Regions from separate parts of the Citrobacter farmeri genome, predicted to be linked through region 1. Evidence: predicted binding sites of a transcription regulator. Region 1 holds the regulator's gene; each other region holds the start of a gene.

What was found. Region 1 encodes LexA, which represses DNA repair genes until DNA is damaged. Its sites were predicted from a motif close to TNCTGTATGTACATACAGNA; they were not measured.
Region 2: a site for LexA is predicted at 1,385-1,404, ahead of dinG (ATP-dependent DNA helicase DinG). Genes of this name have one in related genera too.
Region 3: a site for LexA is predicted at 2,310-2,329, ahead of dinB (DNA polymerase IV). Genes of this name have one in related genera too.

The regions. Positions count from the first base shown of each region.
Region 1 is NZ_CP077291.1:334,037-339,355, forward strand. Features, by position in the region: gene ubiA (4-hydroxybenzoate octaprenyltransferase) at 1-533, shown strand, start outside; gene plsB (glycerol-3-phosphate 1-O-acyltransferase PlsB) at 665-3,085, opposite strand; gene I6L53_RS01535 (diacylglycerol kinase) at 3,255-3,623, shown strand; gene lexA (transcriptional repressor LexA) at 3,747-4,355, shown strand; gene dinF (MATE family efflux transporter DinF) at 4,440-5,319, shown strand, end outside.
Region 2 is NZ_CP077291.1:3,101,039-3,106,357, reverse strand. Features, by position in the region: gene I6L53_RS14620 (DASS family sodium-coupled anion symporter) at 1-1,219, shown strand, start outside; gene dinG (ATP-dependent DNA helicase DinG) at 1,419-3,569, shown strand; gene ybiB (DNA-binding protein YbiB) at 3,596-4,564, shown strand; gene ybiJ (DUF1471 family protein YbiJ) at 4,673-4,933, opposite strand; gene I6L53_RS14600 (DksA/TraR family C4-type zinc finger protein) at 5,219-5,319, opposite strand, start outside.
Region 3 is NZ_CP077291.1:3,680,799-3,686,117, forward strand. Features, by position in the region: gene pepD (cytosol nonspecific dipeptidase) at 1-1,103, shown strand, start outside; gene dinB (DNA polymerase IV) at 1,238-2,293, opposite strand; gene lafU (putative lateral flagellar export/assembly protein LafU) at 2,459-3,322, opposite strand; partial or broken gene I6L53_RS17305 (flagellar biosynthesis protein FlhA) at 3,285-5,003, shown strand; gene I6L53_RS17310 (hypothetical protein) at 5,109-5,319, shown strand, end outside.

The sequences.
Region 1 (5,319 bases):
TCAATACCATGACCATTCTGCTGTCGATTGCAGCGCTGGCGCTGGCGTGGGTCTATCCATTTATGAAGCGTTATACCCACCTGCCGCAGGTCGTGCTGGGGGCCGCATTTGGCTGGTCGATTCCGATGGCCTTCGCGGCGGTGAGTGAATCGGTACCGTTGAGCTGCTGGCTGATGTTCCTGGCCAACATTCTGTGGGCGGTGGCCTACGATACGCAGTATGCGATGGTGGACCGCGATGACGATCTGAAAATCGGTATCAAATCAACCGCCATTCTGTTTGGCGAACATGACAAGCTGATCATCGGTATCTTGCAGGTGGCGGTGCTGGCGCTGATGGCGCTAATTGGTTGGCTGAACGGGCTGGGCCTGGGCTATTACTGGTCGGTACTGGTCGCAGGCGCGCTGTTTGCCTGGCAGCAGAAGCTGATTGCCAACCGCGAACGCGAAGCATGCTTTAAAGCGTTCATGAACAATAACTACGTGGGACTGGTATTGTTTATCGGTCTGGCGATGAGTTACTGGCACTTATAAAACATCTTGCCCGATGGCGCTGCGCTTATCGGGCCTACCAAACCGTAAGCCGATGTAGGCCGGATCAGGCGGAACGCCGCCATCCGGCAATCTGACATAAAAAAAGCCGGTCATCTCGACCGGCTTTTTCTTTACTCGCTCTGCGTTGCGCTCTCGATGGTGAGACGTACATCCGACGTGATGAGTTCCGCCAACATCTGATATACCTTCATCGTTTCGCCCGGTTCCGCGTCGCCGGTATCGCTGATGTACCCCTCGTCACGCAGGGTCAGCACCAGTGAACTGAATACCGCCTTGTCGAAAAATTCCGGCGCATTGATACCGTGCAGCACGGACAGACGCTGCGCCACGGTGCGGCTCTCTTTTTCCAGCGTGCCGCGGTTGATCGACGGGTTGGCGCTCAGAAGCCAGAAGGTGATGGCATAGCGTTGCAGCGTTTCGCGCGCACCTGCCGCCAACAGTTGCAGCGTGCGGGAGTGGGCCGGATTGATATGCAGCTCGTCATTCTGCAGTGTAATCAGCCCCTGGCGCTGCATCTCTGCCGTCAGCGCGTCAATCACGCCAGCCAGTTCATCGCGCTCCCAGCGCAGGAACAGTTCGGCTTTTAACATCGGGTAGAGCACGTCAACGTGTTGCAGCAGTGCTTCACGGGAAATATGACGATGCTGGGTCACGATCGCGGCCATCAGTGAAGGTAGCACCAGCATATGCGCGATGTTATTGCGATAGTAGGTCATCAGCACCGCCTGCTCGCGCGGCAGAATGATGATATCGCCAATGGTATCTTTCTCGACTTCGAACTTGTTCATCTGCAACGCGTGATCGATAAGATCGCTCGCGCTGACCGATGGCACAGTCGAATCAGAGGAATACGGCACATTGCGCATCAGATCCAGATAACAGTTGAGCTGCTCGGTCAGTTGCTCGCGGGTCAGCGAACGCTGACGGGAAGCTAACAGCGCGGTGCAGCACAGGTTCATCGCGTTAGCCGCACCCGCGTTGTTAATACGCACCATCAGCTCTGCCGCAATCCCGTTCACTGTCGGCGTCAGCCAGGCCGGACGCACGGCTTCGATAGGATCAATCGACTCGCGCCACTCCGGCACGTGGTGATTCAGGTACGTCATCAACGGCATTGGCTCGCCAAAGTTCACGTAGCCCTGACCGAGATTACGCAGCTTGCTCAAGCCACGCAGCATCTGCGGCAGACTCTCTTTCTCTTTGGTTGCCCCGCGCAGCTCTTTGGCATAGGTCCCCACTTCCATCACATGTTCGTAACCGATGTAAATCGGCACCAGGGTGATCGGACGGGTGCCACCGCGCAGCATCGCCTGAATAGTCATTGATAGCGTGCCGGTTTTCGGATCCAGCAGACGACCCGTACGGGAACGACCGCCTTCGACAAAGTATTCAACCGAGTAGCCGCGGCTGAACAGTTCGCCCAGATACTCACGGAAGACGGTGGAATAGAGCTTATTGCCCTTAAAGGTACGGCGAATAAAGAACGCGCCCAGGCGGCGGAAGATCGGGCCTGCTGGCCAAAAGTTCAGGTTGATACCCGCGGCAATATGCGGTGGCACCAGCCCCTGGTGATAGAGCACGTAGGAGAGCAGCAGATAGTCCATGTGGCTGCGGTGGCAGGGAACATAGACAATTTCGTGCCCGTCGTGCGCCAGTTGGCGAACGCGCTCGGCGTTATGAACGTTGATCCCCTGATAGAGCCGGTTCCAGGTGAAACCCAGGATGCGGTCGGTCAGGCGAATCATTTCGTATGAGAAGTTGGCGGCGATCTCTTCCATCAGCGCAATCGCGTTTTGCTGTGCCTTTTCATGGGAGATTTTCTTGCTGCGCGCTTCATCTTCGACCGCGCGGGCAATCGCTTTGGACGCCAACAGTTTGTTGAAGAGATCCTGACGTGCAGGCAGGCGCGGTCCCACAGCGGCAAGACGCTGACGGGCGAAGTGCATACGCGCCACGCGTGCCAGTTTCTGCGCAATGATTTTATCCGTGCCGTGCTCATCGGCCATTCGGCGCAGGGACACGGAAGGTGAGAAACGGACAAAGCTGTCGCGCCCCAGCCAGGAGACGGCAAAGAATTTCTGGATGCCGTTAAGCATGCGCAGTGGCGGGTTAACCTCACCCTTCTCACGGCCCGGCGAGCGTCCAAACATCACCGACACTGGCACCATTTGCACATCCAGGTCTGGATTGCTGCGATGCAGGTCGAGATAGTTATGGAACAGCTTGATGGACTCTTCTTTCGGTGTGTAATAGGTGAATACCCGCGGTCCGCCGTGAATGAATACATAGCGTGGCAACTGGGTGCCATCGATCTCCAGCGGCACTAACGGGTCGGGGAGATCGTGCGCCAGACATTGCGCGCGCAGCGTCAGCAAGTCCGCTTTGGAGTTGTACGGTAAAACGTACATAATTGGACGAGAGGTATTGAGTCCCAATTCCGGGGCAGGATCTGCCGGAATAGACTTGCTTTTTACCAGTACACTTAATGGTAAATTCAGGATTTTGTAGTAAATTCGTGGCCAGCCGGACATAAACGATGTAAAGCCTCTGGTTAATAATGCAATTGCGTTGCAAGGATATCAGAAAGTCATGTGAATTTCTGGTGTATCCCGTCATACTTCGCGCCGCGTGCCCTAACTCGAATCACATGAGTTAATTAGACAATGTCATTGACGCCAATAATGCAAAAAGGTTCTTTTAATGGCTAATAATACCACTGGATTCACCCGAATTATCAAAGCTGCAGGCTATTCCTGGAAAGGTTTTCGCGCCGCGTGGATTAACGAGGCCGCGTTCCGTCAGGAGAGTGTGGCGGTTTTGCTGGCCGTCGCTATCGCCTGCTGGCTGGATGTGGATGCCATCACGCGCGTTCTATTGATCGGCTCCGTTATGCTGGTCATGATTGTTGAAATTCTGAACAGCGCCATTGAGGCCGTGGTGGACCGTATCGGCTCTGATTATCATGAACTCTCTGGTCGTGCAAAAGATATGGGATCGGCGGCGGTGCTGCTCTCTATCATTGTGGCGCTGATCACCTGGGGCCTCCTGCTGTGGACACATTTTCGCTAAGGTTTTTTCGACCCTGATTCCATAACAGGTTAAATCTGCTGTTGAATGTGCAGTTTGTGGTTCCAAAATCACCTTTAGCTGTATATACTCACAGCATAACTGTATATACACCCAGGGGGCGGAATGAAAGCGTTAACGGCCAGGCAACAAGAGGTGTTTGATCTCATTCGGGATCACATCAGCCAGACAGGTATGCCACCGACGCGTGCGGAGATCGCACAGCGTTTGGGGTTCCGTTCCCCAAACGCGGCTGAAGAACACCTGAAAGCGCTGGCGCGGAAAGGGGCAATTGAAATCGTCTCCGGCGCTTCTCGCGGCATTCGACTGCTGCAGGAAGAAGAAGAGGGGTTACCGCTTATCGGTCGTGTCGCGGCGGGCGAACCACTGTTGGCGCAGCAGCACATCGAAGGCCATTATCAGGTGGACCCGTCTCTGTTTAAGCCGAATGCCGATTTCCTGCTGCGCGTCAGCGGGATGTCGATGAAAGATATCGGTATTATGGATGGCGATCTGTTGGCGGTACACAAAACCCAGGATGTGCGTAACGGCCAGGTGGTTGTGGCGCGTATCGACGACGAAGTGACGGTCAAACGCTTGAAAAAACAGGGCAATAAAGTTGAGTTACTGCCTGAAAACAGCGAATTTAAACCTATCCTGGTTGACCTTCGCGAACAGAATTTCACCATCGAAGGATTGGCCGTTGGCGTCATCCGTAACGGTGAATGGCTGTAGTAATCCTGTAGGCCGGATAAGGCGTTTACGCCGTTATCCGGCACTCTCACCACTCTCGTTATGACCTCTTCTCAGGCTCGCTCCATGCCGTTTTTTGCTTCTGCTGACAAGGCGCTCTGGCGTCTCGCCTTACCTATGATTTTCTCCAATATCACCGTTCCTCTGCTGGGACTGGTGGATACGGCGGTCATTGGTCACCTGGACAGCCCTGTATATCTTGGCGGGGTGGCAGTGGGGGCGACGGCAACGAGTTTTCTGTTCATGCTCCTGCTCTTTTTACGCATGAGCACGACCGGGCTGACGGCGCAGGCGTTCGGCGCGAAGAATCCTCAGGCGCTGGCACGGGCTCTGGTGCAACCGCTGATCCTGGCGTTGGGCGCTGGGGCTATGATTGCGCTCTTTCGCACACCGATTATCGATCTGGCGCTGCACATCGTGGGTGGTAGCGAAGCGGTGCTGGAGCAGGCAAGACGGTTTCTGGCCATTCGCTGGCTGAGCGCTCCGGCGTCGCTGGCGAATCTGGTACTGCTCGGCTGGTTGCTGGGCGTACAGTACGCGCGTGCACCGGTTATTCTGCTGATTGTCGGCAATATTTTGAATATTGTGCTCGACCTTTGGCTGGTGATGGGGCTGCACATGAACGTGCAAGGGGCCGCGCTGGCGACGGTAATCGCGGAATATGCGACGCTGCTGATCGGTTTGTTGATGGTGCGTAAAGTACTGCGCCTGCGTGGTGTCTCCCGCGCCATGCTCAAACAGGCCTGGCGGGGAAATGTACGCCGCCTTCTGGCGCTTAATCGCGACATCATGCTGCGTTCACTGCTGCTGCAGCTCTGCTTTGGCGCGATCACCGTGCTGGGGGCCAGACTGGGCAGCGATATCATCGCCGTTAACGCCGTGTTGATGACGCTGCTGACGTTTACGGCCTATGCGCTGGATGGCTTTGCCTACGCCGTGGAGGCGC
Region 2 (5,319 bases), 2.1 Mb from region 1:
GGTCATCTTTAGCAAAACGTTGACCGAGGCGAAGGCGCTGTCGGGCTTTGCCTCTGGCACCGTGTGGCTGATTTTCTGCGCTTACGTGCTCTCGCTGGGGTTTGTTACCTCCGGGCTGGGGAAACGTATTGCCTATAAAATGCTGTCGCTGTTTGGCGGAAGCAGCCTGGGAATTGCCTATTCACTTGGCGTTTCAGACCTGATTATGGCCCCGGCGATGCCTTCTGTGACGGCGCGTTCTGGCGGAATTATTTTCCCCATCGCTCGCTCAATCAACGACGTACTCGGCTCGGCGCCCGGCGCAACCGGTAAGCGGATTGGCGATTTCTTAACGATGGTCTGCTTTCAGTTTACGCCGATCACCGGGGCGATATTTTTGACGGGGATGGCAGCGAACCCGCTGGTAGCAAGCCTGGCAAAATCCACACTGGGTCTGGATATCACCTGGGGCGGCTGGTTTATTTCCGCGGTGGTGCCGGCGATGGTTTGTTTTTGCCTGATGCCGCTGCTGGTCTACAAGCTGTTGGATCCGGAACTAAAGCACACACCGGAAGCCAAAGCGATGGGCAAACAGTCGCTCAGCGAACTGGGCGGTATGAGCAGTAATGAGAAAAAAGTGGCCGTAGGCTTTGTGCTGGCGCTGGTGGGCTGGGGAACCAGTCTGATCACCGGTATCTCCGCGACGTCGGTTGGGCTGGGTCTGGCGGCCTATCTGTTTGCGACCGGTGCGGTAAGCTGGAAGAGCCTCCTTAATGACCATGCGGCGTGGGACACGGTGATTTGGTTCAGCGTGATTATCAGCCTGGCGACCGGCCTGGCGGATCTGGGATTCATCAAATGGATGACAGTGAAGTTGGGCAGTGGAATTCAGGGATTCGGCGCGATGGAAGCTTTTATCGTGCTCGGCGTCCTGTACATCTACGTCCACTATCTGTTTGCCACCGCCACGGGGCACGTTGCCGCACTGTACGCACCGTTTGCCGCCACGGCGATTGCGGCCGGGGCACCGCCGATGATGGTGGCTATCTGTTTCGGTATTTTCAGCAACCTGATGTGGGGGAACACCGAGTACGGCGGCGGACCAGGTCCTATCTACTTTGCGCAAGGCTATTTCGAACGGCCACGGTTCTACAGAATCAACCTGTGTGTGGTGACGTTCAATGTGATCATCATCTTCGCGGTTGGCATGTTGTGGTGGAAGCTGCTGGGTTACTATTAAGTCGCCGCGCAGCAGCCTGATGGCGCTGCGCTTATCCGGCCAGGAGTATGCTTAAACGCAGGCCGGATAAGGCGCAAGCCGCCATCCGGCACTTCGCCTCCAGGTTGCGAAGCGCTTTCCAGAACCGGCAAAAAAGATACGTTCCAGGCCTGAAATGTGCCACAATAGTGGCTGTTTATACAGTATTTCAGGTTTTCTCATGGCATTAACTGCTGCGCTCAAAGCGCAAATCGCCGCCTGGTATAAGGCGCTTCAGGAACAGATCCCCGACTTTATCCCCCGTGCGCCGCAGCGGCAGATGATTGCCGATGTCGCGAAAACGCTGACCGGAGAAGAAGGGCGTCATCTGGCGATTGAAGCACCCACCGGGGTGGGGAAAACCCTGTCTTATCTCCTTCCCGGCATTGCCATTGCGCGGGAAGAGCAAAAAACGCTGGTAGTCAGTACCGCCAACGTGGCGTTGCAGGATCAGATCTACAGTAAAGATCTGCCGCTACTGCGCAAAATCATTCCCGATCTTCGCTTTACCGCCGCGTTTGGCCGCGGCCGCTATGTGTGTCCGCGAAATCTGACCGCGCTGGCCAGTACTGAACCCACTCAGCAGGATCTGCTCGCGTTTCTTGACGATGAACTCACGGCGAACAACAAGGAAGAACAGAAGCGCTGCGCAAAGCTGAAAGGCGACCTTGACAGCTACAAGTGGGACGGCCTGCGCGATCATACGGATATCGCGATTGATGACGATCTCTGGCGGCGATTGAGCACCGACAAAGCCAGCTGTCTGAACCGCAACTGTCATTACTATCGTGAGTGCCCGTTCTTTGTAGCGCGTCGTGAGATTCAGGAAGCAGAAGTGGTGGTGGCAAACCATGCGCTGGTAATGGCGGCAATGGAAAGCGAAGCGGTGTTGCCGGACCCGAAAAATCTGCTGTTGGTGCTGGATGAAGGCCATCACCTGCCGGACGTCGCCCGCGATGCGCTGGAAATGAGTGCCGAAATCACTGCCCCCTGGTATCGCCTGCAACTGGATCTGTTCGGCAAACTGGTGGCGACCTGCATGGAGCAGTTTCGTCCCAAAACCACGCCGCCGCTGGCGAATCCGGAGCGTTTAAACGCCCATTGCGAAGAGCTGTATGAGCTTATCGCCTCGCTTAACAGCATCCTCAATCTGACTATGCCTGCCGGGCAGGAAGCGGAACATCGCTTTGCGATGGGAACACTCCCGGATGAAGTGATGGAAATTTGCCAACGGCTGGCGAAACTCACCGAAACGCTGCGCGGCCTGGCGGAGTTATTTTTGAACGATCTCAGCGAGAAAACGGGCAGTCATGATGTTGTGCGCCTGCATCGGGCTATTTTGCAGATGAATCGCGCGTTGGGGATGTTTGAGGCGCAAAGCAAACTGTGGCGGCTGGCCTCACTGGCCCAGTCGTCCGGTGCGCCGGTGTCGAAATGGGTGACGCGCGATATGCGTGACGGGCAGCCTCACGTCTGGTTTCACTGTGTGGGGATCCGCGTGAGCGATCAGCTGGAGCGGTTACTCTGGCGCAGCGTACCGCATATTATTGTCACTTCCGCCACGCTGCGTTCGCTTAACAGTTTTTCGCGTCTGCAGGAGATGAGCGGTCTGAAAGAGAAAGCCGGAGACCGCTTTGTCGCGCTCGATTCGCCGTTTAACCACGTCAAACAGGGCAAAATCATTATTCCGCAGATGCGCTATGAGCCGCTGATTGACAGCGAAGAGCAGCATATCGCGGAGATGGCCGCCTATTTTCGCGAACAGCTGGAAAGTAAAAAACATACCGGCATGCTGGTATTGTTTGCCAGCGGACGGGCAATGCAGCGATTTCTGGAACACGTCACCGATCTGCGTTTGTTGCTGCTGGTCCAGGGTGACCAGCCGCGCTATCGGTTGGTGGAGTTGCACCGTAAGCGGGTAGAGAACGGCGAGCGTAGCGTGTTGGTTGGGTTGCAATCTTTCGCCGAAGGGCTGGATCTAAAAGGCGATTTGCTCAGTCAGGTACATATTCACAAAATTGCCTTCCCCCCCATCGACAGCCCGGTGGTGATCACTGAAGGCGAGTGGCTCAAAAGCCTCAATCGTTATCCCTTTGAAGTGCAGAGTCTGCCCGCTGCCTCGTTTAATCTTATCCAGCAGGTGGGGCGTCTGATTCGTAGCCACGGCTGCTGGGGAGAAGTGGTGATTTACGATAAGCGTCTGTTGACCAAAAATTATGGCAAGCGTTTACTGGATGCATTACCTGTTTTTCCCATAGAGCAACCCGCTGTGCCAGACGTTATAGTAAAGGCAAAAGAAAAAGCGAAACCCGCGCGCCGTCGGCGTAAATAACGTGAGTGTGAGGCAAGGAGTTTTCGATGGATTACCGCAAAATTATTAAAGAGATTGGCCGGGGCAAAAACCATGCCCGCGATCTGGACCAGGACACCGCCCGCGGTCTGTATACCCACATGCTTAACGGGGACGTGCCTGAACTGGAGATTGGCAGCGTGCTGATTGCGTTGCGTATTAAAGGGGAAGGGGAAGCCGAAATGTTGGGCTTTTATGAGGCGATGCAAAACCATTCCATTACGCTGACCCCGCCGGTTGCCAAACCGATGCCGATTGTTATTCCCAGCTATAACGGCGCGCGTAAACAGGCGAACCTGACGCCGCTACTGGCCATTTTATTGCACAAGCTGGGGTTTCCAGTGGTGGTGCATGGGGTGAGTGAAGATCCGACCCGCGTGCTTACGGAAACCATTTTCGAACTGATGGGGATTGCACCGACGCGACACGCCGGTCAAGCGCAGGCGAAGCTGGATGGGCATCAGCCGGTCTTTATTCCAGTGAGTACGCTCTGTCCGCCGCTGGAAAAGCAACTGGCAATGCGCTGGCGGCTGGGCGTGCGTAACAGCGCACATACGCTGGCGAAACTGGCGACGCCGTTTGCCGAGGATGCCGCACTGCGTCTGGCCAGTGTGTCGCACCCGGAATATGTGCCGCGCGTAGCGAAATTCTTCAGTGATATTGGCGGGCGTGGGCTGCTGATGCACGGCACTGAAGGTGAGGTTTACGCCAACCCGCAACGCTGTCCACAGATCAGCCTGATTGATAGCACCGGCTCACGGGTGTTACAGAATCGACAAAGCGAAATGCCTGACGAACCCGTACCGCTGCCTGCGGCGAAGGATCCTGAGACGACCGCGCGCTGGATAGAACGCTGCCTGGCGGGAAGCGAACCGGTACCGGCATCGTTGAAAATCCAGATGGCCTGTTGCCTGTTGGCAACGGCAGAAGTGGCAACACTCGAGGAAGGACTGGCGCGGGTGAACGACAGTTTTTAGCACGCCAGATAAAAAAAAGCCCGTCCAGTGGCGGACGGGCAAATAAGGGTAATTCAGGTTCAATGAGGGTTGGAGCAGGGTGTCTGTTGGCAGCAGACGGGGTAAAACTTATTTGTAGATAACAGCAGTACCGCTCATTTTGTTGTTGTTGTTGGCAGAGGTGATGCTGTAACCGCTCGCGCCAGCGGCAGCGGCTTTCTCAGCCAGTTTTGCTTCCAGGCCGTCCAGTGTCGTTGCGCCTTCCGCAGAAACCACACCGATTTTACTCATGCTTTGCGCCTGAGCAGCCGTAACAGGTTCGGCAGCGAAAACGCCAAAAGACAGGGTAGACAGGGCAACAGCGGCAACAGCATATTTGATAGTTTTCATTGTTAATCTCTCGCAGGTTATTTATTAAGGAAGACGATGTTCCGTCGATGTGATGAGTATCACGCTTTTATCCGAGAGATAAAATCGAAGAGAATTGACGTCATTCATCAAAAAAATTGAATGACAAATAACTTATTGATTATTAATTAATTCACCAGACGAATTTACGGTTCTTCGACGTTCGCTTTACAGTTGAAAGCTGAACGGCACGTTTTGCTACGCAGAATGCGATTTAACGTGAGCGTAAGCGAAACGGCATGTTCTCTATATCTCTGTAAAAATAGGTCAACGTAGCTGGCTGTCTTTTGAACCTCTACGGTTATATCCCGTATAGGATGAGTTTTTTGAATCTTTCTCCTGTTGGCAGTTGAGGCACAGTCTTACGC
Region 3 (5,319 bases), 1.5 Mb from region 1:
GGATGGCTTCCGCACTGGCCGTTCTGGCTGACGACAGCGTCGTTCACGGTCCGCTGGAAGTACTGCTGACGATGACGGAAGAAGCGGGGATGGACGGTGCATTTGGCCTGCAGGCCAACTGGTTGCAGGCGGACATTCTGATCAACACCGATTCTGAAGAAGAAGGTGAGATCTACATGGGTTGCGCGGGGGGGATCGACTTCACCTCTAACCTGCCCCTGACCCGTGAAGCCGTTCCGGCAGGCTTCCAGACCGTTAAGCTGACCCTGAAAGGGCTGAAAGGCGGTCACTCCGGTGGCGAAATCCACGTCGGTCTTGGCAACGCGAACAAACTGTTGGTTCGTTTCCTGGCGGGTCATGCTGAAGAGCTGGATCTGCGTCTGGTCGATTTCAACGGCGGTACGCTGCGTAACGCGATTCCGCGTGAAGCCTTTGCGACCGTCGCCGTCGCAGCGGACAAGGTTGATGCGCTGAAGGCGCAGGTCAACGCTTATCAGGACATTCTGAAAAACGAACTGGCCGAAAAAGAGAAAAACCTGGTGGTTCTGCTGGAGAGCGCTGCGAACGATAAAGCGGCACTGACGGCGCAGTCTCGTGACGGCTTTATCCGTCTGTTGAACGCGACGCCGAACGGCGTGATCCGCAATTCCGACGTCGCAAAGGGCGTGGTTGAAACCTCACTGAACGTGGGTGTCGTCACCATGACCGATGACAACGTCGAAATCCATTGTCTGATCCGTTCGCTGATCGACACGGGTAAAGATTATGTCGTTAGCATGCTGGATTCCCTGGGCAAACTGGCGGGCGCGAAAACCGAAGCTAAAGGGAGCTACCCTGGCTGGCAGCCGGATGCGAACTCCCCGGTGATGCATCTGGTGCGCGAAACCTATCAGCGTCTGTTCAACAAGACGCCGAACATCCAGATTATCCACGCGGGTCTGGAATGCGGTCTGTTTAAAAAGCCATACCCAAATATGGATATGGTCTCTATCGGGCCAACCATCACCGGCCCACACTCACCGGATGAGCAAGTGCATATCGAAAGCGTCAGTCATTACTGGCGGCTTCTGACCGAACTGCTGAAAGCGATTCCGACGAAGTAAGTCACGATCGTTATGCTTTAATCTTGCCGGATGGCGGTGCGTTGCGCCTTATCCGGCCTACGAACTGTCAACAGATTTGTAGGCCGGATAAGTGAAACGCCATCCGGCAGTTTCATACCCGTTATTCATCGCGGTTATAACCCCAGTAATAACTGCCGTTCCAGTTGCGGATCGAGCAGCGTAACGTGCAGCCCCACCAGGCGTACCCCCCGCCCTCCCCGGCGCTCGTCCCAGGTTTTACGCGCGGTAGAAATCAGATCTTCTTTATTCAGTCGCGGCCAGACGTGTTCCTGAGTGGTTTGCTGAAAATCATTAAACTTTAGCTTCACCCCCTGACGGGCGATGAGCAGATCGGGTTTCACTTTCGCCAGCCGTCGCTCAAGTTCCGGATATAACCGCTCAATAATCGCTTCACAGTCGGACCACTCATGAATGTCTTCCGCCATTGTGCGTTCGACGCCGATCGATTTTCGTAAGCGTTCATTATTGACGTCCCGATCGTCGATTCCCTGACTGCGCTCCCACAGTACCCGACCAAACTTACCGAAGCGCTTAAGTAATGTCGCCAGATCGAACTGCTGCACATCACCGCAGGTGCGTAGCCCCATGCTTTCCAGCTTTGCTGCAGACACTTTACCGACGCCGGGAATTTTACCCAGTGGTAACGTCCTGAGGAACGCCGGCACAGCATCCGGCGTAATGACATATTGCCCGTTGGGTTTATTCAGATCGGAGGCGATCTTGGCCAGAAACTTCACCGGCGCCACGCCCGCCGAGGCGGTAAGTTGCAGTTCGTTGAAGATAGTCTGGCGGATCTCCTGGGCGATGAGCGTTGCCGAACCATGACAGTGCATGCTGTCCGTGACATCCAGATACGCTTCATCCAGGGACAGTGGCTCAATTAATGCAGTGTAGCGTGAAAAGATGTCCTGAATCTGGCGGGAGGCTTCTTTATAGGCTTCGTAGCGCCCGGGTAATAGCATGAGGTGCGGGCACAGCTTCAGCGCCATCCCGGTGGGCATCGCGCTGCGCACGCCAAATTTACGGGCGGGATAGTTGGCGGTACTGATGACGCCTCTGCGTTCGCGGCTGCCGCCAATCGCAATAGGGATGTCGCGCAGCGCCGGGTTGTCACGCATCTCAACCGCTGCGAAAAAACAGTCCATATCAACATGTATGATTTTACGCATCACTCATCCCCCACAATACTGTTTAAGTATACAGTGTTATTTTAACGTGGGAAAGGATTGTACGCACCAGACAACGCCATACTGGCGGGTTCAGGCTGAGTAGAATGCCGCCGCCATGCCAGGGCACTATTCCCCCGTCCGGCACGGGGGATCAATATGCACAAATTATTGCGGTCGTACCTTGTGATGCAATGCGGCGATCTGCTGTTTTTTATCGAGTTTTTCGACCAGCGGTTGTACGACCTTTTCACCATGCTGACCAAAATACTGATACAACGTATCCGCTGCACTCTGGGTCAGGATCATAATTTCGATGCGCCGGTTGCCCGCACTTTGTGGGTTTTTACTATCCAGTAGCATCTGGTCAGCCATTGCGCTCACCTGCATCACTTTATCATCAGGCATTCCAGCTTCTTCCAGTACGCGGCGAGCTGACAACGCTCTGTCGCCTGACAGATTCCAGTTGTTATAGATATTGTTTTTATAGCCCATCGCATCGGTATGCCCGGTGATAATGATCTTATTGTCCAGTGAGTCAAATACCGGAGCCAGTTCCACCAACAGCGATCTAAAGAACGGCATGATCCTCGCGCTGCCTCGCTCAAACATATTGCGATTCTGGTCGTCTTTAATCAGCACACGTAACCCCTGCGGTACAATCTCCATTTCCAGGTTGGTTTCCATGTGGGCATTGCGGGCGACAATATTGATGCTGGTCGCGAGCTCCCCCAATTCTGAAGCTGACTTTCTCTTCAGCAACGACGTCTTTTCATTCACATCACGCACTTTCTTTTCAGTTTCATCACTCACCTGCACCACTTCTTTCGGCGAGGTCAGTTCCTCCTTGCCCGGTTGATTACGCGACTTGTTGTTATTGCTTACCGTACGCGTAATCGGTTTTTGACCAATCTTATTGAGCGGCGTCAGTCCGCCGCCGTTGAAAATCGACTGACCATGCAGCGCCGCCACGATGTTTTCACGATCGGATTTACTGACGCTGTTCACAATCAACTTTATCGTGGTTACCAAAGGTGCCGAACGTATCTCCGAAGTGTCCGCCCGTTTTACCCTCGACGCGATGCCGGGTAAACAGATGGCAATCGACGCCGATCTGAACGCGGGTCTTATTAACCAGCAGCAGGCGCAGACGCGGCGTAAGGACGTCGCCAGCGAAGCGGATTTCTACGGCGCGATGGACGGGGCCTCGAAGTTTGTCCGCGGCGATGCCATCGCCGGCATGATGATTCTGGCGATCAACCTGATCGGCGGCGTGTGCATCGGTATTTTCAAATACGATCTTAGCGCTGAAGCCGCATTCCAGCAGTACGTGCTGATGACCATTGGTGATGGACTGGTTGCACAGATCCCTTCCCTGCTGCTTTCCACCGCCGCCGCAATTATCGTGACCCGCGTCAGCGACAATGGCGATATTGCCACCGATGTCCGCGCACAGTTGCTGGCCAGTCCTTCGGTACTCTATACCGCCACCAGCATTATGTTCGTGCTGGCGGTGGTTCCAGGAATGCCGCACTTTCCCTTCCTCGTGTTCAGCGGCCTGCTGGGCTTCACCGCATGGCGGATGAGTAAACGTCCGAAAACCGCCGAAGCCGAAGAGAAAAACCTCGAAACGCTGACGAAAACCATCGTCGAAACGACCGAGCAGCAGGTCACCTGGGAAACCATCCCCCTGATTGAACCCATCAGCCTGAGCCTGGGGTATAAGCTGGTTTCACTGGTGGATAAATCAAAAGGTAATCCGCTGACCCAGCGTATTCGCGGCGTGCGTCAGGTGATTTCCGATACTAATGGCGTATTGCTGCCAGAAATTCGCATTCGTGAAAATTTCAGGTTAAAGCCCAGCCAGTACGCGATCTATATCAATGGTATTAAGGCCGATGAGGCCGATATCCCGTCCGACCGCCTGATGGCGCTGTCTTCCAGCGAAACCTACGGCGAGATTGACGGCATATTAGGCAATGACCCGGCTTACAATATGCCGGTGACCTGGATTCAGGCAGCGCAGAAAGCAAAAGCATTGAATATGGGTTATCAGGTGATTGACTGCGCCAGTGTCATTGCCACTCACGTAAATAAGGTGGTGCGCAGTTACATTCCCGATCTGTTCAACTACGACGATATTACCCAACTGCATAACCGACTCTCTTCGATGGCTCCGCGGCTGGCGGAAGATCTCAGCGCCGCGCTGAATTACAGCCAGTTGCTGAAAGTGTATCGCGCATTGCTGATTGAAGGTGTTTCACTGCGCGATATCGTCACCATCGCCACCGTGCTGGTCGCCAGCAGTAGTGTGACGAAAGACCCCATTCTGCTGGTGGCTGATATCCGTCTTGCGCTGCGTCGCAGCATTACGCACCAGTTCGTGCGTAAGCAGGAACTGGCGGTTTATACGCTGAATAACGAACTGGAAAATCTGCTTTCTAACGTGGTGAATCAGGCGCAGCAGAGCGGTAAGGTGATGCTCGACAGTGTGCCAGTGGATCCGAATATGCTAAGTCAGTTCCAGAGCAACATGCCGCAGATTAAAGAGCAGATGAAAGCCGCAGGCAAAGAGCCGGTTCTGCTGGTCGCACCGCAGTTACGCCCGCTGCTGGCGCGCTACGCCCGACTCTTCGCGCCGGGCCTGAACGTTCTGTCTTATAACGAAGTGTCAGATGAGCTGGAACTGAAAATTATGGGCGCGTTGAGTTAAATCGTAGCTCGTCGGTTTAAGTTGGCCGCTATTCTGCCGCTTTATAACGCTGACGCGACAAGGATGTTGCACTTCAACTGTCTGCTCATTTAAAAGGATTGATGGGTGATCATTGAACGGGATATCCCGAATCATTTTGAAAATGCCTTTCAGTACGATGACCCTGAGGCACGCAGGTACACATATCCGGCATTTGTGCGCCAGCAAGAGCTGAAAAAGCATAATGAAAAGCAATCAGCAGTCGCCCCGATTGCCGCACGGGTGCCGCTTATTGAACCTGTCGATCTCTTGCTGGCAGGAACGGTGACAATTGTCT